3 regions of the Pseudarthrobacter sp. LT1 genome follow, and region 2 is predicted to be linked to each of the others. Evidence: riboswitches for the same ligand, from Rfam matches in the RefSeq annotation. Region 2 holds a riboswitch; each other region holds the start of a gene.

Region 1 (9,657 bases), 490 kb from region 2:
GACGTCGGCGCGCAGACGGCCCTCGGTTCCCGGGGGCTTTCCATCGTTTCGGTGGCCCTGGACCTGGCCACCGATCTTTCCGAAAACCCCGACTGGTCGACCAAGAAGGTTGTGCTGTTCGGGACCGGCGCGTACGCCGGCGCCACGATGGCACTGCTGCGTGAACGCGGCTGCACGGACATCTCCGTATACTCCTCGTCCGGCCGGGCCGAAGGATTCGTGGCCTCGCGCGGCGGGTCTGCCCTGGACGTGGATTCGCTGCGCCCGGCGGTGGCGGCCGCCGACGTCATGATCGGCTGCAGCGGCTCGGACACCCGGGTTGAAGCGGACGAACTGGCCCAGGTCCGTGCGGACTCACCCCAGCCCCTGATTGCCATCGACCTGGCGCTCACCCACGACTTCGATCCTGCCGTCGGCGAGCTGGACGGCGTGGAACTGCTGACCCTGGAATCGGTGCGCCTGGCAGCACCGCAGGAGCAGGCGGAATCGCTGGCCCAGGCAAGCGGCATCGTCAAAGGCGCCGCCAAGGCCTTCGAACAGGAGCGCGAAGCCCGCTCCGTGGACTCCGCCATCGTTGCCCTGCGCCGCCACACCATGAACGTGCTGGACGCGGAGATGGAAAAGGTCCGTGCCCGCCACGGCTGCACCGCTGCCGCCGAAGAAGTGGAGTTCGCACTCCGCCGCATGGTCAAGCAGTTGCTGCACGTCCCCACCGTCCGCGCCCGCGAACTCGCCGCAAACGGGCAGCAGGATGACTACGTTGCGGCGCTTGAAGCGCTGTACGGCATCACCGTCGAGCAGCCCGGCACGGCCGCGACGGCAGTGGTGGAGGCCGAGTGCCCGGTGGACCACAAGGGCCGCGAGACCGCCTGACCCACAAACACCCCCTTGCTCTATCAGATATGGCTCCTAAACCACCGGTTTGCGAGCCATATCTGATAGAGCAACCGGTCAGTAGACCGGTTTCCCGGGTTCCACATCCCGCACCCAGGCCAGGATCCCGCCGTCGAGATGGCTGACCCGCTGATAGCCGGCCTGCCGGGCCGCCGCCAGGACGTTGGCGGAGCGTGTACCGGCCTTGCAGTGGAACACGATGTCCCGGTCCTGCGGAAGTTCATCCCAGGCCTCCCCGGCCAGGATGCGTCCCTGCGGGATGAGTTTGGCCCCGTCGATCCGGACGATGTCGTACTCCCCCGACTCGCGGACATCCACCAGTTCGAAGTCCTTGAGCCCGGCTTTCCGTGAGGCCAGCATGGTGGCCAGCTGGGTGGCTGTGACGATGTGTTCCGTGTCCGACGGGGCGGCCGGGGCGATGCCGCAGAACGCCTCGTAGTCAGTGAGTTCCGTGATGGGCTGGGCAGCCGGGTCCTTCGACACGCGAATTTCACGCCAGCTGCCGCCCAGTGCGTCAAACAGGGCCACGCGGCCCAGCAGGGAACGTCCGACGCCGGTAATCAGCTTCACCGCTTCGGTCACCATGAGCGATCCCACGGCAGCGCACAGCATGCCGAAGACGCCGCCCTCACCGCAGGACGGCACGGAACCGGCAGGCGGTGCCTCGGGGTACAGGTCCCGGTAGGTGGGTCCGTGCTTCTCCCAGAACACACTGACCTGGCCATCGAAACGGAAAATGGAACCCCACACGTAGGGCTTGCCCAGGATGGCGGCGGCATCGTTCACCAGGTACCGGGTGGCGAAGTTGTCGGCACCGTCAAGAATGAGGTCGTACCCGCTGAACAGTTCCAGGGCATTGGATGAGTCCAGGCGCACGTTGTGCAGCCGGACGTCAACCAGCGGGTTCAGCTCGGCAATGGCATCGCGCGCCGATTCGATCTTGGGGCGGCCCACGTCGCTGACGCCGTGGATCACCTGGCGCTGCAGGTTGCTCAAGTCCACGACGTCGTCGTCGATGATTCCGATCGTTCCCACCCCGGCCGCGGCGAGATACAGCAGGGCGGGGGCACCCAGGCCGCCGGCGCCGATGACCAGCACCTTGGCGTTCTTGAGCCGCCGCTGCCCCAGCGCGCCGATCTCGGGAATGATCAGGTGCCGGGAGTACCGTTCAACCTCGGCGGGGGTGAGGCCGGCAGCCGGTTCCACCAGCGGATCCAGGGCAGGGGTTGCAACATTTGCGGTGAAAGTCGAAGCCATACTTCAATGTATGCCCCGGGATACCGCCGGGTCATATTACCCCGCAGTAAAGTGAAGGGTAACTGCAATGGAAAGAAGGACAACTGTGGTCCCTGAAGCACGGGCTGACCGTCCGACCTCCGCCGCACCCCAAACTCCCTCCCGCCCCGCAGGCCAGCGGTCCGCCCGCTTGCCCCGGGATGAGCGCCGCGCACAGCTCCTTGCCGCGGCCCAGGAGGTGTTCGTAGCCAACGGCTACCACGGTGCGGCGATGGATGAGATTGCAGAAACCGCCCATGTGAGCAAACCGGTGTTGTACCAGCACTTTCCTTCCAAGCGCGACCTCTACCTCGCCCTGCTGGAAAGCCACCTGGCCTCACTGACCGAACTGATGCTGGGCGCCCTGAACTCCACCACGGACAATGATGAACGCGTCCAGGCCGTCATGCGCGCCTACTTCCACTTCATCGCCAATGACGACCAGGCCCACCGCCTGGTGTTCGAGTCCGACCTGATCAACGATCCCGATGTCAGCTCGCGGCTCGAAACCTTCAACCGGACCTTCGCCGACGCCATCGCCCGGGTCATTGCGGAGGACACCAAGCTCCCCCACCTGGAAGCCGAACTCCTGGGCCGCGGCCTGGCCGGAATGGCCCAGGTCAGCGCCCGGTACTGGCTGGAAACGGACGGCAACCTGGACCTCGATGTGGCCAGCGACCTCATCTACCGTTTAGCTTGGCGCGGAATCTCTCGCTTCCCCAAAGAGTCCTAGACTACAAATAAGACAACACCTCGTAGAGAAACACGAGTACTTTCACAGGCTGGGAGGCCCCCTTGGAAATTAAGATCGGCGTTCAGAACGTTGGCCGCGAAATCGTGCTGGAATCAACCCAGGATGCGGAGACGGTGGCCAAGGTTGTTGGCGAAGCCATTAATGAGGGCAGCGAACTGCGCCTGAAGGATGACAAAGGACGCCTGATCATTGTTCCGGGCAACGCACTGGCTTACGTGGAAATCGGTGCCGAGGAGGTCCGGCGCGTAGGTTTCGGCCAGTTCTAGTCCGGCCCGTTTCACCCTCTGCCCGTCCCCGGGCCACCGCAGTTTTCCAAGGAGATCCATGCTTTCGCTGACCATCGTGGTGCTGGCAAGCGTCGCCGCCGGCTTCGTCGTCTGGGCCAATGACAAGCGGCATGCCAAATACGGTGCGGCAGTTCCGGCCGGTGTTGCGGCGGGTGTTGCGGCGCTGGCGTGGATCATCCTGATGACCGCGGGCTTCGGCTACCTGCCGGGGACCACCTGGCTTCCGTGGGTCCTGCCCATTGTCGTCGGAGTAGCTGCAGCCGTCGCCGCCGTCGTCTACCTGGGCCGTACCCGTGCGCGCCGGGACACGGAGCGGCTGACAGTCATTCTGCGGCGCTGACCGCCGGCAGGTCAGTAAATACGCGTGTGGCCACCACCCATCCGGGTGGTGGCCACACCTGTCTCACGGTGGGGTCAGAGGAACTCCGCCCGGCCCTCCATCGCGGACGAGGCAAGGGCGTGCTCCCGGCGAGGGATGCGCCCGGCGGCCCTGGCCATCCTGCCGGAGATCACTGCATGCTTGAACGCCTCGCCCATGAGCGCGGGGTTCTGGGCCCGCGTCACTGCCGTGGCCAGCAGGACGGCGTCGCAACCCAGCTCCATGGCCAGCGCAGCGTCTGACGCCGTGCCGATCCCTGCGTCCAAAACCACCGGCACCGAGGCGCGGGAAACGATGAGCTCGATGTTGTGCGGGTTCAGGATTCCCAGTCCGGTGCCGATCGGGGCGCCCAGCGGCATGACGGCGGTGGCGCCGAGGTTCTCCAGCCGCAGCGCAAGCACGGGGTCGTCATTCGTGTAGGCGAAGACCTTGAACCCCCGGTTGACCAGCTGCTCCGTGGCGTCCACGAGCTCCACGGCGTCCGGCAGGAGGGTCTGCTCGTCCGCGATGACCTCCAGTTTCACCCAGTCGGTCTCCAGAGCCTCCCGGGCAAGTTCCGCAGTAAGGACCGCGTCCCTGGCCGTGAAGCAGCCGGCAGTGTTGGGCAGCACGCGGATCCCATGGTCCACCAGCAGCTGGAACAGCGACCCAGTTTCAGCCGTGGAGTACCGCCGCATGGCCACTGTGGTCAGGGCGGTGCCGGAGGCCAGCAGCGCTGCGCCCAGGCCGTCCAGGCTGGGTGCCCCGCCCGTGCCCATGATGAGCCGGGATCCGAGGGCGACGCCGTCAATCACCAGGGCGTCGGCGGCACCCGCGTTTCCGGCGGGGTTGATGGTGTTGGTTTCGGTCATGGCGTCAGCCTCCCTGTACTGCAGTGACAAGTTCAATATCGTCGCCCTCGGCGAGCGCGGTGGCGAACCATTGGCTGCGCGGCACCACCTGGGCATTATGCGCGACGGCGACGCCCAGTTTCCCGCCGTCCGTCGCCTGTCCGTTGGGTGCCAGCGGGCGCCCGGTGACCTGGCTGACGAGCGTGGTGATGGAGGCGCCGTCGGCCACCTCGTGCGTGTTTCCGTTCAGGGTGATGTTCACGCTGTCTCCTTGATGTGGGGTGTGGTGGCGGCTGCCGCCGGCCGGGAGAACCGCTCCGGGCTGAAGGGCGCCCAGCGGGAATCGGATGTACCGTCCAGCAGCGCCGTGCAGATGGCGGCTGCGGCGGGTGTGAGCAGGACGCCGTGCCGGAAGAACCCGGTGGCGATGATGAGTCCCGGGACGTGCCCGTCGGCAGGGTTTCCGGACCCCGGATCCACCCGCACGCGGCCCAGCAGGGGCGCGTTGTCAGGGGTACCGGGGCGGGCCCGGGCGGTGCACTCGAGCAGTTCCAGTTCGGCGACGGCGGGCACCAGCGCCTGCGCGTCCCGCAGCAGCTGGTAGACGCCTCCGGCGCTCACGGCATCGGAGAGCGCGTCCTCGCGCTGGGTTGCCCCGATCACCACGGTTCCGTCCTGCCGGGGGACGATGTAGACGGGGACGCCGTGCACCAGGCCGCGCACCGTGGAGGTCACCAGGGGCTGGAGGTGCTGCGGAACGGCGAGGCGGAGGATGTCCCCGTGGACTGGGCGCAGTGGCAGGTCGAGGCCGTCGGGCAGGCCCCCAAGGTCCCCTGCCTGCAGGCCGTTGGCCACGATGGTTTCCGCCGCCAGGACGGTGCCGCCGCCGGCGAGGCCGGCACCGGTAACCGCTCCGCCCTCCCACAGCAGGCCGGCGGCCCGGTCGGGTACGGCATACCCGTCCACCGCTCCGGCGGCGGCCCGCTCCGGGGACCTAAGTGCAGCGCCCGCGAGGGCCAACCGCAGGGCTGCCACCAGGCGCCGGGGATCCACCTGGTGGTCTGCGGGTGTGTCCAGGGCGCAGGCGATGGCGGGACTGAGCAGCGGTTCGCGTTTGCGGGCTTCGCGCACGGCCAGGGGCTCCACCCCCAGTCCGTTGGCCTGTTGTACCGCGCGGAGGTCCATCAGCGCGCGGCGGTCCGCGGCGTCGGCACCCACGGCGAGTGTCGGCGTCGTCAGGTATCCGCAATCCGCCCCCGTCGCGCCGGCGATCCCCGCCGCGAACCCGGGCCAGCGGGACGATGCCTCAAGCATCAGTTCCAGGAGGTCCTCCTCCTGGTAGTGAAGTTCGCTGACCGGGGCAAGCATGCCCGCGGCGGCCCAGCTGGCACCGTTTCCGGGTGCGTCATCGATCAAGGCAACGGAGCGTCCGGAACGCTGCGCCTCCCAGGCGATGCCATGGCCCACCACTCCCCCGCCGATGACGGCGACGTCGGCCCGGACGGTGGACTGGATGCCGGTATGGGCGGGCCCGGGGACATTGTCAACGGGGTTGCGCATGTGGTTCCTTCCCTACGCCGGCATTAACCGGATCAGGTCAAGCGGTCGGCTCTGACGCCCTCTCAGCCCGGCGCTTTGTGACAGCTGCCGCAGGCTCCCGCAGTACCTGCCCAGTTTAGAGGAACTAGGCTTGCAGGCATGAATGTGTCCGCCTCATCCCTGCCCGCCGGCCCCCACGCTCCAGCCACCGCGGCCCTCACCGCCGAAGTTGCCAACGCCGGCCACAGCGACGCCCTCAAGGCAGCCCGCCTGTACCTCTGCACCGGCGCACGGACGGCGCGCGGCGATTTCGCAGAGTTCATTGACGCCGCGTTTGCCGGCGGCGTGGACATCATCCAGCTGCGCGACAAGACCATCGAGGCCGCAGAGGAACTGGACCTCCTGGCGGTCCTGAAGGAAACAGCGGTACGCCACGGCCGGCTGTGGGCCGTCAACGACCGTGCGGACATCGCCGTGCTGTCCGGGGCACCGGTGTTCCACATTGGCCAGAAGGACCTTCCGCTGCCGGCAGCACGGACGCTGGTCAACGGAAACGCGGCCATTGGACTCTCCAGCCACACCACCGACCAGGTGGACGCCGCCTTGACCGCAACGGTTGGGCCGTCAGGGCTGGACTATTTCTGCGTGGGTCCGGTCTGGGCCACACCCACCAAGCCCGGCAGGGCCGCCGTCGGCCCTGAACTGGTGACATATGCCGCCGAAGCCTCCCGGCAGGCCGGAGATCCCGTGCCGTGGTTTGCCATCGGCGGCATCGACCACGGAAACGTCCGGGAAGTGGTGGAGGCGGGTGCCGGCAGGATCGTGGTGGTCCGCGCCATCACGGAGGCACCCGACCCCGCGGCCGCCGCCGCCTCCCTTCTCGACGCGCTGGACGGCACCGGCTCCTGAGCCTGCTTAATTCCGGGACTTGGGGATACGCTGATTTTTGTGTCACATCATCGGTTGGCCCCCAACGTCCATGACCACAAGAACGCCCTGGAAGAGGCGCTGGGCCTGCTGCGGACGGAACTTGAACTGCCGGGGCCGTACCCCGCCGAAGCAGTGGAAGACGCCCGGGCCGCCATCGCGGCGCTGAAACTGCCGTCATACGACCTGACCGCCGTCGAGTTCGTGACCATCGATCCGGCGTCCTCCACGGACCTGGACCAGGCAGTGTTCATCGAACGGGACGGAAACGGCTACCGGGTCATGTACGCCATCGCCGACGTTCCGGCGTTTGTTGCTCCGGGCGGCCCGCTGGACGCCGAAACCCGGCGCCGCGGACAGACGTTCTACGCCCCGGACGGCCGGATCCCGCTGCACCCCGAGGTGATCAGCGAGGGCGCCGGAAGCCTGTTGCCCGGCCAGGAGTGTTCGGCTTTCGTTTGGGACTTCACGCTCGACGGTGACGCGACAGTGCTGTCCGTGGGCGTCCGGCGGGCGCGGGTCATCAGCGGTGACAAGCTCAGCTACAAAGGCGCCCAGGCCGATCTTGACGCCGGGACTGCCTCGCCCGTGCTGGGGCTGCTCCGCGAGGTGGGGTTGAAGCGGGTGGCGCTGGAACGGGCACGCGGGGGCGCCAGCCTGAACATGCCTGAGCAGGAGATCGTCCAGTTGCCCGACGGCGGCTACCGGATCGACGCTGTTCCGCAGCTTCCCGTGGAGGACTGGAATGCGCAGATTTCCCTGATGACCGGAATGGCCGCCGCACAGCTCATGCTGGAGGGCAAAGTGGGCATCCTGCGCACCATGCCCGCTCCGGATGAACGGTCCCTGCGGCATTTCCGGCTGCAGACCGAGGTGCTGGGCAGGCCGTGGGACGGGGAGGTCAGCTACGGCGAGTACCTCCGGTCGCTCGATCCCACCGATCCCCGGCAGCTGGCCATCATGCACTCAGCCGGCATGCTGTTCCGTGGCGCGTCCTACACCGCCTTCGATGGCACTGTCCCCGAAGACGGCATCCAGTCGGCCATCGGCGCCGCCTATGCCCACACCACCGCGCCGCTGCGCCGCCTGGTGGACCGCTTCGTGCTGGTCATCTGCGAGGCCCTGAGCAACGGCGGCGACGTCCCCGGCTGGGCCCGGGAGGCCCTGCCGCTGCTCCCGGGCATCATGGCGGGATCGGACCAGCTGGCCTCCCGAATGGAACGCCTGGCCCTGGATACCGTGGAAGCGGCGCTGCTGCTGAACCACATCGGGCAGGAGTTTGATGCCATCGTCATTTCCGGATCCAAGCCGCAAAACGGAAACGGCAACGGAAACGGCAAGAATGGAAACGGGAACGGGAAGAACGGCAACGGCAACGGAAACGGAAGTTCGGGGATCATCCAGATCGCCGAACCTGCGGTGACTGCACGCTGCGCGGGCGAACTGGAGTCCGGCACCAAGGTCCGCGTACGGCTGGTTTCCTCGGACATCACCACCCGGCAGATCCACTTCGAACTCGTTTCCTGAGAGGCCGGCAGGTGCCCCGGGCGGACCGAAACCGTGTTTCCGCGCCCGTACGGCTAGACTGGAAGGGTAGAACTGGATGCCCGGTCGTTGATTTCCTTGATTTGAAACCAACAAGCCCGCCCCTACGCGATCTTGAGATTTACCCGTTGGTCACCAGTGCCAGCATTTAGATAGCCCGCGATCGGCTTCCACTGGAATCGCTTGCGCGCCTGAGCGTGCTCCGGAGCGGCCAGCCTTGGCCGGCCCGTTGAGCAGGCAGCGCCATTGCCCAAATGAATAAGGAAACTCCCCTGTGAGTGAATTGCATACCCACCAGCTCCTGAGCGATGAGTCCGGCACGGAAACCATCGAGCCGGAAGAAACCATCATCTCCGACGAGACGCCGCACGAGATCGCGGAGAAGTCCTTCGCCGACTACAACGTCCGCGCAGACATCGTCGAATCCCTGGCCGACGCCGGCATCACCCACCCCTTCCCCATCCAGGCCATGACCCTGCCGGTCGCCCTGGGCGGCCACGACATCATCGGCCAGGCCAAGACCGGTACCGGCAAGACCCTGGGCTTCGGCATTCCGGCGCTGCAGCGCGTGATCGGGCAGGATGATCCGGGCTACGCCAAGCTGGCCGTGCCCGGCGCACCGCAGGCCCTGGTCATTGTTCCCACCCGTGAACTGGCGGTCCAGGTAGCCAACGACCTTCAAACGGCGGCGCGCAAGCGCAACGCCAGGATCACCACCATCTACGGCGGCCGCGCCTACGAGCCCCAGGTGGAGGCTTTGAAGCAGGGCGTCGAGGTAGTGGTGGGAACCCCCGGCCGGCTGATCGACCTTTTCAAGCAGAAGCACCTGAGCCTGAAGAACGTCAAGATCGTGGTGCTGGACGAAGCCGACGAAATGCTGGACCTGGGCTTCCTGCCGGACGTGGAGACGCTGATCGCGGCAACGCCCGCCGTCCGCCAGACCCTCCTGTTCTCCGCCACCATGCCCGGGCCGGTCATCGCCATGGCCCGCCGCTACATGACCCAGCCCACGCACATCCGCGCCGCGGATCCGGAGGACGAGGGCCTGACCAAGCGCGACATCCGCCAGCTGATCTACCGTGCGCACAGCATGGACAAGACCGAAGTGGTGGCACGCATCCTGCAGGCCCGCGGCCGCGGACGGACCATCATCTTCACCAAGACCAAGCGCACCGCAGCGAAGGTGGCCGAGGAACTTGTGGACCGCGGCTTCGCGGCCGCCGCCAT
Region 2 (9,657 bases):
GGGCCGGGGACGCCCCTGCGGATGCCGTGAGCACGGCACCGGAAGTTGCCGAAGCGCCCGCCGCTGAAGAAGCCGGCACTGAAGGGGCCACCGCAGCGCCCAAGGCTCCCGCCCGGCGCACCCGGTCCCGGAAGAAGGCGGACGCCGCAGAACCGCTGCCCGCCTTTGCCGCCGAAGCGGAGCCTGCTGACGCGGCTCCCATTGGCGCCTCCGCCACCGCCTCGGATGCAGCTGACGAAAGCGCCGCTGCCGTTCCTGCTCCGGACACAATGGCAGATGCCGAAACCAAGCCGGTCCGCCGCCGTCGGGTAGCTACCCGTAAGGCTGCCTCGCCGGTTTCCGCACCGGAAACGGACTCGGCAGCCGCCGCCGAAGTGGCGCCGGAAGCGCCCGGGCCCGAAGCCGTGGTGCCCGAAGTCGCGGACCAGGCCGCAGCGCAGAATGTGGAGCAGGCGCAGGAGCCCGAAGCCAAGGAACCCGCTGCCCAGAAACCGGAAGCCCAGGAGCCCGCCGCCGCACCCGCCGCTGCCGCCGCACCGGAGGCCGCCCGGCAGGAGCAGGCGCCCGACGCCGCTGGAACGAAGGACGGCGGGGCCGCCGCCAGCCCGTTTGGCTCCCTCTTCCTGGAACCGGCGTCCCCGACGTCGGTGCTCTTCCAGGCACCGGACCTCAGCACCGTGGTCCGTCCCGCCGCTCCCGCCGCGGAGGAGCCTGACGAGGAAGAAACCGAAGACACCGACGATTCCTCCAGCCGCCGCCGGCGCCGCAGCCGTGGCCGCAGGGGCCGCAGCCGCATTGGCGACATGACGGAAGAGGACAACGAGGACGGCAGCGATGAGGCTGACGCCGAGGACGGGGCTGACGAGGATACCGCCGGCCAGCTCGAGGACGGTGTAACCTCCCGCCGCCGGCGGCGCCGCCGCCGCGGGGACCAGGACCTTGAGCTCACGGGCGGCGGGGATGACGACCCGCCCAACACGGTGACCAGGGTCCGTGCCCCGCGTGCCGTCAGTGAAGCACCCGTGAGCAACCGCGTGACCAGCGTGAAGGGCTCCACCCGCCTGGAGGCCAAGAAGCAGCGCCGCCGCGAATCCCGCGACACCGGCCGGCGCCGTACGGTCATCACCGAGGCCGAGTTCCTGGCGCGCCGGGAGTCCGTGGACCGGCAGATGATCGTCCGCCAGCGCGACGACAGAATCCAGATCGCCGTCCTCGAAGACGGTGTCCTGGCCGAACACTTCGTGTCCAAGACCCAGCAGGACTCGCTGATCGGCAACGTGTACCTGGGCAAGGTCCAGAATGTGCTGCCGTCCATGGAGGCCGCATTCGTGGACATCGGGCGCGGCCGCAACGCCGTCCTGTACGCCGGTGAGGTCAACTGGGAAGCCGTGAACCTCGAGGGCAAGCAGCGCCGCATCGAAAACGCGCTGAAATCCGGTGATACCGTCCTGGTCCAGGTGACCAAGGACCCGGTGGGACACAAGGGCGCCCGCCTCACCAGCCAGATCTCCCTGCCCGGCCGTTACCTGGTGTACGTACCCGGCGGATCCATGACCGGCATCTCCCGCAAGCTGCCCGACGTCGAACGCAACCGGCTCAAGCGCATCCTCAAGGACCGCCTGCCCGAACACGCCGGCGTCATTGTCCGCACCGCGGCCGAGGGCGCTTCCGAGGAAGAGCTGACGCACGACATCAACAGGCTGCGCGCCCAGTGGGAGGGCATTGAAAGCCAATCCGCGTCCACCAAGATCCTGGCTCCCGAGCTGCTCTACGGCGAACCCGATCTCACCATCAAGGTGGTCCGCGACGTCTTCAACGAGGACTTCTCCAAGCTCATCGTTTCCGGTGAGGAAGCCTGGGACACCATCGAGGCCTACGTCACCTATGTGGCGCCGGACCTTGTGGGCCGCCTCGAGAAGTGGACCAAGGACCAGGACATCTTCGCCGCCTGGCGCATCGACGAGCAGATCCACAAGGCACTTGAACGGAAGGTCTTCCTGCCCTCCGGCGGCTCCCTGGTGATCGACCGTACCGAGGCGATGACCGTGGTGGACGTCAACACGGGCAAGTTCACCGGCAGCGGCGGCAACCTCGAGGAAACCGTCACCAAGAACAACCTCGAGGCAGCCGAGGAAGTGGTGCGCCAGCTGAGGCTCCGCGACATCGGCGGCATCATCGTCATCGACTTCATCGACATGGTGCTCGAATCCAACCGCGACCTGGTCCTGCGCCGCCTGGTGGAGTGCTTGGGCCGTGACCGGACCAAGCACCAGGTGGCCGAGGTCACCTCACTCGGCCTGGTCCAGATGACCCGGAAGCGCATGGGTACCGGACTGCTGGAAGTATTTGGCGAGCAGTGCGAGGCCTGCGCCGGCCGTGGTGTTGTGACCCACGACGACCCCGTGGAGCACCGCCGCGCCACCATCGTTGCGGCCGAGCACCACGTCCAGCGCACCGACAACCGGCCCGAGACCCGCACGGAAGGGCAGCGGAGCGACAATGCCCAGCCCGGCGTGCGTCCCGAACGCAAGCGGCGGCGCGGACGCGGCGGGCAGCAGCCCGAAGCGGCCCCGGCACCTGCCGTCCATGTGCACACGGTCCAGCCGGACCCGTCGGACGCCGAGCGGCACGCCAAGGCGGAGGCAACCAGGCTTGCCCTGGCGAACATTGCCGCTGCGGCCCATGCTGCCCACCTGCATGACGACGAGGTGGCGGCAGCCCGGCAGGTGCCTTCCGTGGAGCCTGCGCCGGCGCCCGTCGAGGAGAAGCACGACGCCGACGCCCCGGCACGTCCTGCAGCTGTCCTGACGTTCGGCGGCGAGGAAGTCCCGCTTCCGTTCGTGGAGCACGCTGAGGAACAGCATCCCCAACCTGCCCTCACCCTGGACCGGCTCGCGGAAGCGTTCGCCCACCTCGGCCAGCCGGCGTCCCCTGTGGAGAACGCGCCTGCCAAGACCGCCGAAGCCGTGAAGGTGCCGGAAACTGTGGCGCCGGAACGGCAGCACGACGACGGGGGAGCGGAAGCCCGCTCCGCCGCAACGGAAGCTGCAGCCGGGAAGGACTACTCCGACCACACGCTGGAGCAGTCGCGGCAACGCAGGCCGCGGCGCCACCGTGCCGCCAGCCGTGCGCAGGGTGCCGCCAACGAGACCGCCGTCCAGCAGCACGAAAACGTCCAGGCGGCAGGCGCGGGCCATTCGCACGCAGCCAAGGCTCCTGAACACGTGAAGCCCCAGCTGGCGCCGGCGGAACCGGGCAAGGCGCCTGAGGAGCCCATCATCCTCGGCGTGGGTGTGCCTGCCTCGGAGCTCTAGGTACAGGAGTTTCCGGTCAAACGGACGGCCGCGCAGTAAGGAATCCCCGCCCTGCGGACCATTCCCCCGGGAAGTACCGGGGGAATCGTCCGTGTGGCGGGGATTTCTGCTGCCGGGAGGTTGTTTTTCCCTTGGACCGGGCGCTGTCATCCTTTTTCCTGATGCGGCCTACGGGCTAGGGTGGAAACCGACACGGGGTGCCGCGCAGAAGGCCGGCTGAGATCCAGACCCGTTGAACCTGTCCGGCTAGTACCGGCGAAGGGATGTCTCTTGTCTTCGACCCTTTCCGTGCCCCTGCCTGCTGCCTCCGGCGTTCCGACCGCGCTGCCCCTGGGCCGGGACGTCCCGCGGGTCCTCTCGATCGCGGGCTCCGACCCGTCCGGTGGCGCCGGCATCCAGGCCGACCTCAAAAGCATTGCTGCCCACGGCGGATATGGCATGGCTGCCATCACCGCCCTGACGGCACAGAACACCCGTGGCGTGCAGGCTGTCCACGTTCCTCCGGCCGCTTTCCTGGCCGAACAACTGGACGCGGTCAGCGACGATATCTCCATCGACGCGGTCAAGATCGGCATGCTGGGCGACGAGAGCGTCATCCGCACTGTCCGGCAATGGCTGGAGAAGGTCCGCCCCGCCGTCGTGGTCCTCGACCCGGTGATGGTGGCCACCAGTGGTGACCGGCTGCTGAAGGAATCCGCGGAGGCTGCCCTCCGCGAACTGCTGCCGCTGGCGCACCTCATCACTCCCAACCTCCCGGAGCTTGCCATGCTGGTGGGCGGGGAGCCTGCCGGGACCTGGACGGCGGCGCTGGACCAGGGGAGGCGCCTTGCCGATGCCACCGGGGCCACCGTGCTGGTCAAGGGTGGACACCTCGCAGGTGCAGACTGCCCGGACGCGCTGGTCAACACGGCCGGCCTCCTGTCGCAGGAAGTGGTGGAAGTGCACGGCAAACGAATTTCCACCCGCAACAGCCACGGCACCGGCTGCTCCCTGTCCTCCGCGATGGCCACCGTCCAGGCACGCCTTGGCGACTGGGAGGCATCGCTCCTGACGGTCAAGCCATGGCTGGCCGGCGCCCTTGAGAACTCGGAGCAGCTCGAGGTGGGCCAGGGAAACGGCCCCGTGCACCATTTCCACCATGTGCGGCCGGCCCTCGCGGAAGGCGCCTTCGCTGCCCGGCTGTGGACGGAAGCGCAGCAGGACCTGACGGACATCTACGCCCTGGACTTCATCCGCGGCCTGGCCTCCGGAGACCTTGCCGAGAAGGACTTTGCCTACTACCTGGCGCAGGACGCCCTGTACCTGAACGGCTACTCCCGGGTCCTCGCCCGGGCGAGTGCCCTGGCCCCGTCCGAAGCGGAGCAGCTGTTCTGGGCGGGATCCTCGCAGCAGTGCCTGGAAGTGGAGTCGGAGCTGCACCGCTCATGGCTCAGCACCCGCCCTGCCCAGGGCGGACTTGGCCCCGTCACCAAGGCGTATGTTGACCACCTCACCGCAGCGTCGGCGTCGGGCAGTTACGCCGTCCTGGTCGCCGCAGTCCTGCCCTGTTTCTGGCTCTACGCCGAGGTCGGGGAAAAGCTGCACGCCCAGTTCCTTGCCACGGGAGAGCCCGACGGCCACGCCTACGCGGCCTGGCTCCGGACCTACGCCGACGAGGGCTTCGCCGAAGCCACCCGGCGGGCCATCGCCATCGTGGACGCGGCAGGGCGGAAGGCCTCCGACCACGAACGGGCGGCGATGGTGACCGCGTTCAAGCAGTCCTGCCGCCTGGAAGTGGAATTCTTCGACGCGCCGAGGCTGCATTCCTGACCCCTTCGGGCAGCACCGCCGCTATCATGGAGGGGCATGGTTGCGGTGCAGCTTGTCGGGGTGTGGTTACTACCACAGCCGGGCCGCCGGAACCAGCCTCATTTGCGGCCGTAGATGGATTTAGCGTATTCTGGATCTTCGGTGCTTACGCCAACACTTGGGTTATGACCCCACGGCGTTGAGGCACAGCGAGAATCCTGGCTTTTCCGAGTCGGTTCCGCACGCAAATTTTGTAATAAACGTCGAGAGAAGTGAGTTCCCAAGTGGTGTACGCGATTGTCCGCGCAGGCGGCCGCCAAGAGAAGGTTTCCGTTGGAGACTTCGTTACCCTGAACCGCGTCGCCGGTGGAGCCGGCAGCACCATCGAGCTGCCCGCACTGCTCCTGGTTGATGGTGACAAGGTCACCTCCGCCGCCGCTGACCTGGCCAAGGTAACTGTTACGGCTGAAATCCTCCAGGACCTGCGTGGTCCTAAGATTGTCATCCAGAAGTTCAAGAACAAGACCGGCTACAAGAAGCGCCAGGGTCACCGCCAGGAACTGACCAAGGTCAAGATCACCGGCATCAAGTAACCACCGGTTACTGTTCAGGTATTTCAACAGATTCCCCAGAATTTAGAGGCAGGCATTTCAGATGGCACATAAAAAGGGCGCGAGCTCCACTCGCAACGGTCGCGATTCCAACGCTCAGTACCTCGGCGTCAAGCGCTTCGGCGGCCAGGTTGTTTCCGCAGGCGAGATCATCGTCCGCCAGCGTGGCACCCACTTCCACCCGGGCGCCGGCGTTGGCCGTGGCGGGGATGACACCCTGTTCGCACTGACCCCGGGCGCCGTTGAATTCGGCACCCGCCGCGGTCGTCGCGTGGTCAACATCGTTGCTGCTGCAGCTGCAGAGTAACAACCAGTTCTGAAGCGGTGGAGCGGGCCTGAGGGTCCGCTCCACTGTTCTTTTAACAGCATTACAATCGTTGTGGCGTCCCCGGGCGCCATATAAACAGCACCTGAGGAGATCCACGTGGCCAGCTTTGTAGACCGGGTAGTACTGCATGTATCCGGCGGAACCGGCGGCCATGGTTGCGTCTCCGTCCACCGCGAGAAGTTCAAGCCGCTCGGCGGGCCCGACGGCGGCAACGGCGGCAATGGCGGTGACGTGATCCTTCGCGTGGACCACCAGACCACCACCCTCCTCGATTACCACCACGCACCGCACCGGCACGCCAGCAACGGCGGTCCCGGCATGGGCGACTGGCGCGGCGGCAAGAACGGCGAGACGCTGGTCCTGCCCGTGCCGGACGGCACCGTGGTCAAGACCAAGGACGGCGAAGTCCTGGCAGACCTCGTTGGTGAAGGTACCGAATTCGTGGCAGCCGCCGGCGGCCTGGGCGGACTTGGCAACGCGGCCCTGTCCTCACAGAAGCGCCGCGCTCCCGGTTTCGCGTTGCTGGGCATCGAGGGCGACTCCCGGGACGTTGTCCTTGAACTGAAGTCCATTGCCGATATCGCGCTGGTGGGCTTCCCGTCCGCCGGCAAGTCCAGCCTCATCGCGGCCATGTCCGCTGCCCGGCCCAAGATCGCCGACTACCCGTTCACCACCCTGGTTCCCAACCTGGGCGTGGTGCAGGCCGGCGATGTGCGGTTCACCATTGCCGATGTTCCCGGCCTCATCGAAGGCGCCAGCGAAGGACGTGGCCTGGGCCACAACTTCCTGCGTCACGTTGAGCGCTGCGCCGCCCTGGTCCACGTCCTTGACTGCGGCACCCTGGAGTCTGACCGTGACCCGCTCACGGACCTCGCCATCATCGAAGGTGAGCTGGAGAAGTACGCCGTCGACATGAGCTATGCGGGCCAGGACGGCGAAGTGGTTCCCCTGAACCACCGCCCGCGGCTGGTCGCGCTAAACAAGGTGGACCTGCCCGACGGCAAGGACATGGCGGAATTCGTGCGCCCTGAGCTCGAGTCGCGCGGCTACCGCGTCTTCGAAGTGTCCGCCACCAGCCACGAGGGCCTGCGCCAGCTCGGCTTCGCCATGGCGGAAATCGTCAAGGCCGCCCGCGACGCCGTAGCGGCTGCCCCGCCCAAGGTGCAGCCTGCCGTGCTGCGCCCGCGCGCCGTCAATGAAGCCGGGTTCAAGATCCGACGCGAGGAAAAGAACCTGGAGCCGCTGTTCCGCGTCCTGGGCGAAAAGCCCGAGCGCTGGGTCAAGCAGACCGACTTCACCAATGAAGAGGCCATCGGCTACCTGGCGGACCGGCTCGCCCGGCTCGGCGTGGAAACCGAACTGTTCAAGCAGGGCGCCAAGCCGGGTGACACGGTGGTTATCGGTGACGATGACGGCGTCGTCTTCGACTGGGAACCCACCATGATGGCGGGGGCTGAGCTGCTGGCCTCGCCGCGCGGCACCGACGTCCGGTTCGCCGATATCGGCGACCGCCCCACCCGCAGCCAGAAGCGCGAAGAGCAGCAGGAGCGCCGCGATGCCAAGGCTGCCGCCCGCGCCGAGCTTGAGGCGGAGCGCAAGGCCGGCATCTGGACCGAGTCCGTCAGTGGCCGCCGTGCCGCCCAACCCGTTAAGGAAAGCGGACTGGAAGCGGACGATGACCTCTAGGGGCATGACTGCAGTACCGGCCGGCCGTGCCGCGGACAGAAGCGCGCTGGCCGGCGCCCGCCGGATCGTGGTCAAGGTGGGCTCCTCTTCCCTGACCAGCATCAAGGGCGGTATCTCGGAGGAATCGCTGACTGCCCTGGCTGACGCGCTGGCAGCCAAGCGCAACGCAGGCGCCGAAATCATCCTGGTGTCCTCCGGTGCGATCGCTGCGGGGCTGGCTCCCCTCGGGCTGGCCAAGCGTCCCCGTGACCTGGCTACCCAGCAGGCCGCGGCCAGCGTGGGCCAGGGGCTCCTGATGGCCCGGTACACCCAGGCATTCGGTGCACACGGCGTCACCGTGAGCCAGGTCCTGCTCACGGCAGAAGACCTGATGCGGCGCAGCCAGCACACCAATGCCCTCCGCGCCATGGACCGGCTGCTGAACCTCGGAGTAGTCCCCGTGGTCAACGAAAACGACACCGTGGCCACCCACGAGATCCGCTTTGGCGACAACGACCGGCTCGCAGCCCTGGTGGCGCACCTGGTGCGCGCCGATGCGCTCGTGCTGCTGTCCGACGTCGACTCCCTCTACGACGGTCCGCCCGCCCAGGGTGCCAAGCGCATCCCGCTGGTCACCGGCGCGCACGACCTCGAGGGCGTGTCCATCGGCAAAGCGGGCAAGGCCGGCGTGGGCACCGGGGGCATGATGACCAAAGTGGAAGCTGCCAGCATGGCGGCAGGATCGGGGATCCACGCCCTGGTGACCTCCACGCCCAATGCTGCCGCAGCCTTGAACGGCGAGGACGTGGGCACGTGGTTCTCCGTCAACGGCTCCCGCAAACCGGTCCGCCTCCTTTGGCTGGCACACGTTGCCTCGGTGCAGGGCCGGCTGGTTCTGGACGACGGTGCGGTCCGCGCCGTGCGGCACCACCGCACGTCCCTCCTGCCGGCGGGCATCTCCGCGGTGCACGGCGACTTTGAAGCGGGCGACGCCGTCGAGCTGGCCGGAGCCGACGGCACCGTCGTTGCGCGCGGGCTGGTGAATTACTCGTCGGAGGAACTGCCGCGGATGCTGGGGCGGTCCACGCACGAGCTGGGCGAGGCACTGGGCAGCGGCTATGACCGTGAAGTTGTTCATGTTGACGACCTGGTGCTGGTCTGAGCTGCCGCCTCGCCTAAACTTGGATCATGACTGAAGCCCTGATCCATACTGCTGAAAATTCCGGAACCACTGCTGCGCAGGCGCAGCCGGGTCCCTCAGCAGAACCGGCATCGGCTGAGGTGCCCGTTTCGGGTGCGGACGTGTCCGCCGCAGAAGTGGAGGCGGCTGTCCACGCCATCACGGACCGGTCCCGCCAGGCCGCCCGCAGGATGGCCACCGCCAACCGGGCCTGGAAAGACCGCGCCCTCCGGGCCGTGGGCGCCGCCCTGCAGGAGAACGTCCCGGCCATTCTCGCCGCCAACGCGATGGACGTGCAGCGGGGCAAGGCCAACGGCACCTCCGCCGCCCTCCTGGACCGGCTTACCCTTACCGAAACGCGTGTAGCCGGGCTCGTGGCCGCCCTCGAGAACCTGGCCAACCTCCCGGACCCCGTGGGCAACGTGGTGCGCGGGCAGACGCTCCCCAACGGGCTGCGCCTCCGCCAGGTCAACGTTCCCATGGGCGTGGTGGCAGCCATCTACGAGGCACGGCCCAACGTCACCGTTGACATCGCGGGGCTGGCCCTCAAGAGCGGAAACGCCGTGATCCTCCGCGGCGGCAGCGCAGCAGAAGCCACCAACCAGGTGCTGGTCCGGATTCTGCGCGAAGCCCTGGAATCCGTTGGCCTGCCCGCTGACGCAGTCCAGACGGTGGACCAGTACGGCCGTGCGGGCGCCGCCGTCCTGATGAAGGCCCGGGGCAGGGTGGATGTCCTGATTCCCCGCGGCGGCCGGGACCTGATCCAGACCG
Region 3 (9,657 bases), 1.6 Mb from region 2:
TGGCTTCCTGGCCTGCTGGGTTGTGTGGGAGCTTGCCGCCGTGGAGCAGCAGGAGCTTTGCCTCGGAGTGCGCCGCGGTCCTGAGCTTTCTGCCTGCATACGGCATGCCGCCGCTCCACCTGAAAGCAAGCGCAAGCCACACGCAGACCGCCCGCTCAGCTGCCCAGAAGGGCGCAAACCATGCTGCCGAGGCGGGAAAGACGGCGCTCCCGTTGTGCCGTCGTCGTCCGATTTCTGCGCAGGCCACAGCTGCTCCGGCGAGCAACGCGATGGCCGCCCGCCGTGCCCTTGCAGGGAGGAGGGCGGCGCCGGCGGCTGCAGGCAGCAGGGCAAGCTCCGCGGCCAGCCGCCGCGGCTGGGCCAAGTCGTCGTAGGCCTGCCGCACACGCTGGCGCAGGAAGTGCCGGGCAGTTGGCGGCCGGCGTGCCACGAACAGGTCCGGAAGGATCCGCTCGCTTCCGCCGGCCGCCTTGATGGTCCGGATGAGCTCCAGGTTTTCAAACAGCACGCCTGCGTAGCCCCCGGTGGCCAGTAGGGCGCTCCGGCGTACCCCGAGCGTCCCCGGGTAGTCGGCAGACCAGGCGCGGTTGAGCAGCGTCCTGGCCGTATCCCAGCGGGCGTGCCAGGGAAGGGGAGCGAAGTAGTTTTGCGGCCGCACCACGTCCGCGGACTTGAGATAGTGCACGACGGCGGCGAGGGACTCGCGCGTGTAGCGGACGTCGTCGTCGGCGATGACGAGGAACTCCGCACGTGAGGTGCTGGCACCGGTCATCACCCCTGCCACCTTGCCGTTGCCGGTGCCGGTGCGGCCGGCCAGGTCCGGGCGGATGTGGCGGACCCCGCCGGGAAACGCGGCACGGTGGCGGTCGAAGAGGTTTTCCTCGGACCCGTCCACTACTATGACGGGCATCCAGCCCACCAAGCGGTGAAGGTAACCCGACAACTCGGCGAGGCCCGAGTCCCCGGTCCAGCGCAGGGGAAGGACGTATTCCGCGTCGTGTGCCACAAAACCCGGGGACGCCTCCGCGGGGGACCAGCCTGTCACGCTGCCGCCGGCACGGCCGCCCGAAGCGAGGTTTGCCCGGCTTCCCAGGAGGACATCAAGTGGCCGGAGACGCGGCTGTCGATGGCCATAACGGCCGTGGCACCGAACAGGACGTCCTCAAGGAGGCCAGGCTCAGCCTCAACCAGGCCGCCGGCAAGGTCCCGCCCGGCAATCTGTTCATGCACCGCGTCGGCTTCCACGTGCTCATCGAAATAGTGGGTGACGTCTGCGGCGAAACCATGCCGGCGGAATCCGTTGCCGTAGAAACGGTTGGGCTGGGAAGAGGTCATTTCGTACATGGCCAGGTGGCCGGTGATGGCCCCGCGCAGCCGCCGGTTCAGGCCGCACAGCGACATGAGGTTCACGGACGCGAGGGAGACGGCGGGGATGGTATCGATGTAGGCGCCGTACCTGTCGTCCAGGCCCAGCCCGCGCATGGTCCGGGCAAACAGCGCACTGTGCATCCGCTCCGGCCTGCCGCCGCCGTATTCGTCGGCCTGGATTTCCACGAGGGCAGCCTTGGCCCGGCCGGATAGCCGCGGAATGGCCCAGGTGTGCGGATCCGCTTCCTTCAACTGGTACACGGATTTGTGGATCAGGAACTCTTTGAGCTGCTCCAGGCTTGCCTTCCGTGCCACGAAGCGGGAAACGCTCGGGCCGGTGTCCATAGCGGCGAGGCCGAAAAGGACGTCGGCCACGGCATCGCTGGTCATGGCAATCCCGGCGGGCAGTTCGACATTACCGGCGGTTTGGCGTGCGGCGGCGCGAAGGGCGGCTTCAAAGGGTTCTTCGATCAGTCGCCGGACCCTGATCAGGGCCGGTTCCCACTCCCAAGCGTCGCTGACCCCGTCCAGGCCCGAGTAGTGCAGTTCGTACAGGCAAAAGAGTGACAGCTGGATGTCTTCGTCGGCAATGATGTCACCGGTACCCGCCACCTGCGCCGCCACCAGCCGGTACAGCCCGTCCAGCTCCGGAGTGGCAGCATCAGGGGCCTTGGACAGGGCCGCAAAGAGGGCGCTGCTGATGGGACCTCTGGTGTCCGGGATTCTCACGGTGCTCCTTGGTTGCCGCGCCGGTTCGGGGAACGGCCGCCGATGGTGCTCCCATTCCCTGTGGTGGTCGTACCCCGGGGGACAACATAGTAAGCATGATTACTAATAAAAGCTAAGCAGCCCGGGGCCGCTTGGCAAGTACCGGTGCGTGTCCCGCTGCGCCGGGTCAGCCGGCGCTACTCGTCCAGAGCCGAACCCAGGATGTCGCGCAGTGCCTCCACCGCCAGTTCGTGGTCCTGAAGCTGCGGCAAGCCGGACACCGCCACGGAAGCCACCACACCAACGCCCGTGACCTGGATCGGAAACGCGCCCCCGTGTGCCGCATAGCGGGACTGGTCGAACCAGGCGTTGTCCTCGATCCGGCCGCCGCCCAGCCGGCCGCGCAGTCCCACCAGGAGGGAGGGCACCTCGTACCGCAGGGCAGTGCGCTGCTTGGCCCGGATCCAGTGGCCGTTGTCGGGCGTGGCGCCCGGAAGTGCGACATGGAACAGCACCTGGTCACCCTTGGCGATGTCGATGGCGATGGGCAATGACCGCTCCTTGCCCAGTTCAACGAGGAGCAGGCCCAGGTTCAACGAATCATCCAGCGAGAAGCCGGGGAACTGGAGCTCACGGACCTCTGCCTCGATGCGGGCAATCTGCGCCTCCAGTGAGCCCTCCGGCTGGGCGTCGCTGGAATCAGGATCGAACCCGGTTACATCCGGTGGATTGGCGGTCATGGCCCTCAATCTACTCCTGCCAGGTGTAAACTTGACCACGCCCAACTGGGCAAAATAGACAGCGTTACCCAACCACAAGCAACACTAAAAACGACAGGGGAGCGCCGCCGTCGGGCATCCTGGCACAGGCCGGGCACCGCAGGTGGGCGCTGAGAGTGCGGACAGCCGCAGACCCTCGAACCTGATCCGGTTAGTACCGGCGCAAGGGAGTCGAGTTCTCAAAGTGTCGCGGATGCACGGCCACAGGCCTGCACCCGGGTCCACTTTCCCCTCCTGTTTCCCAGGAGGATCACATGAGCACTGCAGCAATCAAGAAGACCACCAGTAAGTCCTGGCGCGTCGTGGACATCGTCGTCGCCGCGCTGGTGGCCATCGCGGGCGGCGTCATCTTCTGGGCATGGGACCAGGGTGCCGCCGCACTGTCCGCCCCCATGAACGCCGCCTACCCGCCCCTGACCGGACTGCTCGCCGGCGGCTGGATGATTCCCGGGGTGCTGGGCATGCTCATCATCCGCAAGCCCGGAGCCGCCCTGTTCTGCGAGACTGTAGCCGCAACCGGCGAACTGCTGATGGGTTCCCAGTACGGCGCCTCGGTCCTCTTCTCGGGTTTCATCCAGGGCCTGGGCGCGGAAATCATTTTCGCGATCTTCGTCTACCGCAAGTTCAACCTGCCCGTATCGCTGCTGGCCGGCGCCGCGGCAGGGTTCTTCTGCGGACTGAATGACTCGTTTGCGCCGTGGGGCTGGAACATTGCCTACTCCGGCGCGGACAAGCTCGCCTACATCGTGCTGACCACCCTTTCCGGGGCCATCCTGGCTGGCGCTTTGTCCTGGCTTGCCACCCGCGGCCTGGCCCGCACCGGCGTGCTGGGCTCCTTCGCGTCCCGCAAGGCTGCCACGGAGCCCGTCTTCTCCTGATGGCATCCTCCCAGGACGCCTCCGGCACGGTCCGGCCTGCCGCCATCGCCGCCCGCGGCTGGGGCTGGCGGCACGCCGGAAGGGCCAAGCCCGCCGTCCACGGCCTTGACCTGGACATCGCCCCCGGGGAGCGGGTGCTCCTGCTGGGGCCTTCCGGCGCCGGGAAGTCCACCCTGCTGCACGCCCTGGCCGGCGTCCTGGGAGACATCAACGACGACGGCGAGGCAGGCGACGCCGACGAGTCCGGTTCGCTGCTGGTGGACGGAGCCCCGCCCCGGGCACGGCGCGGCCGTGCCGGTCTCATGCAGCAGGACCCGGAGACCCAGGTGGTCCTGTCGCGGGTGGGGGACGACGTCGCCTTCGGCGCCGAAAACCTTGCGGTGCCCCGCGACGCCATCTGGCCGCGCGTTCACGAGGCACTTGCCGACGTCGGGCTCGCCCACCTCCCGCTGGACCACCCGACGTCGGCCCTGTCCGGCGGCCAAAAGCAGCGCCTGGCGCTGGCGGGCATCCTGGCGATGCGTCCCGGACTGATCCTGCTGGACGAGCCCACCGCCAACCTGGACCCGGACGGCGTGCTGGAGGTCCGCGACGCCGTGGCCCGCTCCCTGGACAAAACCGGGGCGACGCTGGTGGTGGTGGAGCACCGGGTGTCCGTCTGGAAGGACCTGGTGGACCGGATCGTGGTCCTGCAGCCGGGCTCCGCCGCCGATCCTGCAGTGCTCCTGGACGGGCCGCCGGACCGAGTACTTACGGAGGCGCGGAGCATGCTCGCCGCAGCGGGCGTCTGGGTACCCGGGTACGTGCCGGCCACACGTGCCCGCGCCGCCGTCCCGGCTCCCGGCGCAGGCAGCCTCCTGCTGGCCGCAGAGCAGCTGGGCGTCTCCCGCGAACGCCCCCGCCGCAAAGGCTTCCGGAAGATCCTGCCTGTCCCGGTCCAGGAAGGCGTGGCCGCGCAGGTCCGCGCCGGGCAGGCCCTTGCCATCACCGGCGCCAACGGTGCCGGCAAGTCCACGTTCGCGCTGACCCTCGCCGGGCTGCTGGAGCCGGTGTCCGGAAAAGTGTCCGCGACGCTGGACCTCAGCCGCGGTGCCGGCATCGATCCCTACAAGTGGAAGGCCGAGCAGCTGATTTCGCGGGTGGGCACCGTATTCCAGGAGCCGGAGCACCAGTTCGTCACCGGAAAAGTGCTCGACGAGCTGCTCTTCGGGCCCCGGCACCTGGGGCACGGCGAGGACCGGGTTGAGGAACTGCTGGAGCGGCTGCGGCTTACCCAGCTGGTGGATGCCAACCCCTACACGCTCTCCGGCGGTGAGAAGCGGCGCTTGTCCGTTGCCACCGTCCTGGCCGCCAGCCCCCAGGTACTGATCCTGGACGAGCCCACGTTCGGCCAGGATGCCAATACCTGGGCCGAATTGGCATCGTTCCTGTCCGAGCTCCTTGATGCCGGCACCGCGGTGGTTGCCGTGACCCATGATGCCGAATTCATGGAGGCGCTTGGTGGTGCGGAACTGCGGATGGCCGCGGCCGAAGTGGTGGCGCCATGAGGCAGCAACTCACCTTGAGCGGCAACCACGCCCTCCTTGCCCGCGCGAACCCTTTGAGCAAGTTCGCGGCGGTCCTGCTCATCACGGCCGTCCTGGCGCTGTCCATCGACTGGGTGTCGGCGTCCGTTGCCCTGGTGTTCGAACTTCTGCTGTTTCCCCTGGCCGGACTCACCTTGTCCCTGCTGTGGCAGCGCGGCTGGCCGCTGATCCTCGCCGCTGCCGTGGGAGGCTGGAGCACCTCCATCCTGGCACCGGACAGCGGCAGGATCCTGCTCGACGCCGGCATCTGGACCATGAGCGAGGGGTCCCTCCAGCTGGGCATCGGATTCCTGTTGCGCGGTTTTGCGATCGCCCTCCCGGCAGTGCTCCTGATGAGCTGCACCGATCCGACCGACCTCGCCGACGCGCTCGCGCAGAAGGCACGCCTGCCGCACCGGTTCGTCCTGGGAACCCTCGCAGCGATGCGTTTGGTGGGGCTCATGGCCGAGGAATGGCAGACCATCGGGATGGCGCGGCGTGCCCGCGGCGTGGGTGCCCGCGGCAGCCTGGGCCAGCGGGTGAAGGCCACGCTGGGGCAAAGTTTCGGGCTGCTGGTCCAGGCCATCCGCCGTGCATCGAGGCTCGCGGTGACCATGGAGGCGAGGGGTTTTGGCGGCGGCCCGCGGACCTGGGCCCGGGTGTCCACCTTCAGCCCGCTGGACCTTTGGGTGGTGGCAGGCGGCGTCCTGGTGGCCGGGCTCGCACTTTGCGCAGCTGTTACCGCCGGTACCTGGAATATGGTGTGGCTGGGGAGTTAAGCCATGCGGTCGGGGGCCAGGCAGGGCTCCCTATCGCACCGAATGGGTACCGCCCTCCTGGGATCCCCTTCCGGGTCGGTAGGTAGCTGCGGTGGATCCCGGATAACTCATTTATGATATATTCGCCGTATGACCCAGGAAACCGCTGAACACGTTGCCGCCATGCTGAGGGACGCCCGGAGCGAGAAGGGGTGGACCCAGGGGCAACTGGCCGCCGAACTCGGCACCAGCCAGAGCGCCGTGGCCCGGATGGAACAGGGCAAGCAGAACTTGAGCCTGAAAATGATCCAGCGGCTGGAAAACATCTTTGACCGCAGCATCGTGAACGTGGCCAAGCCGCAGATGACGCACCTGCGGGTGGAAGGCGGCCGCACCCTGTCAGGGGCCGTCGACGTCAACAGCAGCAAAAACGCCGGCGTGGCCCTGCTGTGCGCCAGCCTGATCAACAGGGGCACCACCGTGCTGCGCCGCCTGGCCCGGATCGAGGAAGTCAACCGCATCGTCGAGGTGCTGACCAGCATTGGCGTCGAGTGCACCTGGCTCAATGACACGGATCTCCGCCTGCGCCGCCCTGCCGTCCTGGACCTGGATGCCATGGACGTGGACGCGGCACGCCGGACCCGCAGCGTCATCATGCTGCTGGGCCCCCTGCTGGATGAGTCCCGGGAGTACCGGCTTCCCTACGCCGGCGGCTGCGACCTGGGCACCCGGACCGTGGAGCCGCACATGCAGGCACTGCGCGAGTTCGACCTGTCAGTGGAGGCCACGGCAGGGTTCTACACCGTGCAGGCGCCGCCTGCCGATACCCGGGACCGCTCCTTCGTCCTCACCGAACGCGGGGACACCGTCACCGAAAATGCGATCATGGCCGCCGCGCACCGCGCCGGAACGACCGTGATCCGCAACGCCAGCCCCAACTACATGGTGCAGGACCTGTGCTTCTACCTGCAGATGCTGGGCGTCACCATTGAGGGCGTGGGCACCACCACGTTGAAGATCACCGGGCAGCCGGAAATTGACGCCGAGATTGAATACTTCCCCTCCGAGGACCCCATCGAGGCCATGAGCCTCATCACGGCCGGCATCGTGACCAACTCCGAGGTCACCGTGCGGCGGGTGCCCATCGAATTCATGGAGATCGAACTGGCCACGCTGGGCCAGATGGGACAGAAGCTGGAGGTTTCGGGCGAGTACATGGCGCGCAACGGCCGCACCCGCCTGGTGGACGTGACCACCAAGCCGTCCGAGCTGCGCGCCCCCGAGGACAAGATCCATCCCATGCCGTTCCCCGGGCTGAACATCGACAACCTGCCGTTCTTCGCCGTCATCGCTGCGAATGCCCACGGCCAGACCATGATCCACGACTGGGTGTACGAGAACCGCGCCATCTACCTGACGGAGCTGAACCGGCTCGGCGCGCAGGTGCAGCTGCTGGACCCGCACCGGATCTACGTCAACGGGCCCACCAAGTGGCGTGCCGCGGAGGTGGGCTGCCCGCCCGCGCTCCGGCCTGCCGCCTGCCTCCTGCTGGCCATGCTCGCAGCGCGGGGTGTGTCCGAGCTGCGGAACATCTATGTGATCGAGCGTGGTTACGAGGACCTGGCGGAGCGGCTGAACACCATCGGCGCCAAGGTGGAGTACTTCCAGGACTGACCCATTCACGCTTCGTCATGAACGGCGGGCCACGGTTCCAATGCCCGTCTGCTGTCGCAGAATATTCGTATGCGTACATTCGGCGTAGAGGAAGAACTCCTGATCGTTGATCCGGAGTCCGGGGAGCCGCTTGCCCTCGCCGACGCCCTCCTCGCCAGCCACCGCGTGGCAGCAGACGACCTTCCCGTCGGCCTGGATGGCCGCCATGCCGGCAACCAGGCGGATTACGACGACGAGATGGGCTTGAGTGCCGAGCTCAAGCTTGAGCAGATCGAGACGCAGACCCGGCCGTGCCGGGAGTACGGCGGCCTGCTGGAACAGATCCGTGCGGGCCGGGCGCTGGCCGACCAGGCAGCCCGGAAGCACGGTGCCAGGGTGGCGGCGCTGGCCACCTCACCGGTGGCATCGCCCAGCCACACCACGCCTGACCCGCGCTATGCCAGGATGCTGGAGCGCTTTGGCCTCACTGCCCAGGAACAGCTCACCTGCGGTTTCCACGTCCACACCTTCATCGAATCGCCGGAGGAAGGGGTGGCGGTCCTTGACCGTATCCGCGACAAACTGGCGGTACTCACGGCGCTGAGCGCGAACTCGCCGTTCTGGAACGGCGTCCCCACCGGCTTCGAAAGCTACCGGACCCAGGCCTGGAACCGCTGGCCTACAGCCGGCCCGGCCGGCATCTACGGAACGTACCCTGCCTACCGCCGGGTGGTAACCCGGCTGCTGGACAGCGGCGTCATGCTCGACGAGGGCATGCTCTATTTCGACGCCCGGCTCTCCCGCAACCACCCCACGGTGGAGGTGCGGGTTGCGGACGTATGCCTCCGTGCCGGGGACGCCGCACTCATCGCCGTGCTGGTCCGGGCACTCGTGGAATCCGCCAGCCGGGAGTGGCGGGACGATGTGGACCCTGCGCCGGTCCCCACTGTCCTGCTGCGCATGGCGTCCTGGCAGGCCAGCAGTGCCGGGTTGAGCGGCGAACTGCTGGACTTTGGCAACTTCCGGCCCGCGCCGGCTGCGGATGTGGTGCGTTCCCTGGTGGATTACCTGGCCCCCGTCCTTGACGAACAGGGCGAGCTCGCATTGGCCCGCCAGGGGGTGGAGGACATCATCGCCCGCGGGACAGGGTCCGCTGAACAGCGCCGCGCCCGCGACAAGGCCATGGCGGGCCAGCCGCCGGAGGATATGGGGTTCGGCGCCGTGGTACGGCAGGCCGTCCACCTGACCATGCGTGATGCCCTGGACCTTGCGGACGTTGAGGCCACGCCTGAGCTGCTGCGCGTGCGGCAGGCCTGACGGGGCAAGAGCCGCCAGGCGCGCAGACTTGTAGACGGCAGGCGTAGAGACGCCGCAGCGAAGCGGGTGCTAGGTAGTGAGGCGCTGTAGAAGGACCTGTTCCAGCGGGCTTCGTTGTGCCGGCAGGATGCCCGGGGGCCAGTGGGTTGGTTCTGAGTCCTGGTGTTCGGCGTTGTAGTGCCGTCCCGTGGGTGAGGTCCAGCCGGGTGGTTCATTCTTGTTGGCCCGGTCCGGTGTCCATCTGCTGTGGTGTTTGAGCCGGTGGTGCTTAGGGCAGAGCTGTGCCAAGTTACTGGTTCCAGTGGTGCCGCTGTGTTCCCACGCTTGCAGGTGGTCGGTGTCGTTGTCGGGGGTGCGGTTGGTGCAGCCGGGGAAGGTGCATTTGGTGTCGCGCATCCTGATCCAGCGTTTGATGGCTGCGGTGAGCCGGTAGTTTTTGCGGCCGATTTCCAGTGGTGCCCCGTCGCGGGGGTCGACGAGGACCCGGTAGAAGGAGTCCGCCCCACCGGCGACGAGTTTGCGGGCCATGGACGCCGGGATTGGTCCGAAGCCGTCCAGTACGGCGGGTTCGTCGGTCACTCCGAGGAGGGCGAACACGGGCACGGTGACCAGGACGTCGGCCCGCGGGGTA

The links. A riboswitch is a leader RNA that binds a small molecule or an ion and turns the genes downstream of it on or off. The one in region 2 is predicted to bind thiamine pyrophosphate.
Region 1: it holds a riboswitch for thiamine pyrophosphate, as region 2 does, so the genes downstream of both, thiO (glycine oxidase ThiO) here and thiD (bifunctional hydroxymethylpyrimidine kinase/phosphomethylpyrimidine kinase) in region 2, are expected to answer to the same signal.
Region 3: it holds a riboswitch for thiamine pyrophosphate, as region 2 does, so the genes downstream of both, VIK36_RS20015 (ECF transporter S component) here and thiD (bifunctional hydroxymethylpyrimidine kinase/phosphomethylpyrimidine kinase) in region 2, are expected to answer to the same signal.

The regions. Positions count from the first base shown of each region.
Region 1 is NZ_CP141830.1:3,154,599-3,164,255, forward strand. It holds gene VIK36_RS14770 (glutamyl-tRNA reductase) at 1-873, shown strand, start outside; gene moeB (molybdopterin-synthase adenylyltransferase MoeB) at 952-2,151, opposite strand; gene VIK36_RS14780 (TetR/AcrR family transcriptional regulator) at 2,237-2,902, shown strand; gene VIK36_RS14785 (DUF3107 domain-containing protein) at 2,965-3,189, shown strand; gene VIK36_RS14790 (hypothetical protein) at 3,248-3,550, shown strand; gene VIK36_RS14795 (thiazole synthase) at 3,625-4,440, opposite strand; gene thiS (sulfur carrier protein ThiS) at 4,445-4,681, opposite strand; gene thiO (glycine oxidase ThiO) at 4,678-5,979, opposite strand; TPP riboswitch at 5,972-6,090, opposite strand; gene thiE (thiamine phosphate synthase) at 6,118-6,867, shown strand; gene VIK36_RS14815 (RNB domain-containing ribonuclease) at 6,907-8,412, shown strand; gene VIK36_RS14820 (DEAD/DEAH box helicase) at 8,705-9,657, shown strand, end outside.
Region 2 is NZ_CP141830.1:2,666,263-2,675,919, reverse strand. It holds gene VIK36_RS12575 (Rne/Rng family ribonuclease) at 1-3,314, shown strand, start outside; TPP riboswitch at 3,498-3,595, shown strand; gene thiD (bifunctional hydroxymethylpyrimidine kinase/phosphomethylpyrimidine kinase) at 3,603-5,123, shown strand; gene rplU (50S ribosomal protein L21) at 5,387-5,695, shown strand; gene rpmA (50S ribosomal protein L27) at 5,757-6,020, shown strand; gene obgE (GTPase ObgE) at 6,138-7,727, shown strand; gene proB (glutamate 5-kinase) at 7,732-8,868, shown strand; gene VIK36_RS12545 (glutamate-5-semialdehyde dehydrogenase) at 8,895-9,657, shown strand, end outside.
Region 3 is NZ_CP141830.1:4,247,638-4,257,294, reverse strand. It holds gene VIK36_RS20030 (glycosyltransferase family 2 protein) at 1-1,006, opposite strand, end outside; gene VIK36_RS20025 (iron-containing redox enzyme family protein) at 1,042-2,097, opposite strand; gene VIK36_RS20020 (heme-degrading domain-containing protein) at 2,274-2,816, opposite strand; TPP riboswitch at 2,902-3,042, shown strand; gene VIK36_RS20015 (ECF transporter S component) at 3,110-3,733, shown strand; gene VIK36_RS20010 (ABC transporter ATP-binding protein) at 3,733-5,280, shown strand; gene VIK36_RS20005 (energy-coupling factor transporter transmembrane component T) at 5,277-6,077, shown strand; gene VIK36_RS20000 (UDP-N-acetylglucosamine 1-carboxyvinyltransferase) at 6,207-7,730, shown strand; gene VIK36_RS19995 (glutamate--cysteine ligase) at 7,800-9,026, shown strand; partial or broken gene VIK36_RS19990 (DUF222 domain-containing protein) at 9,096-9,657, opposite strand, start outside.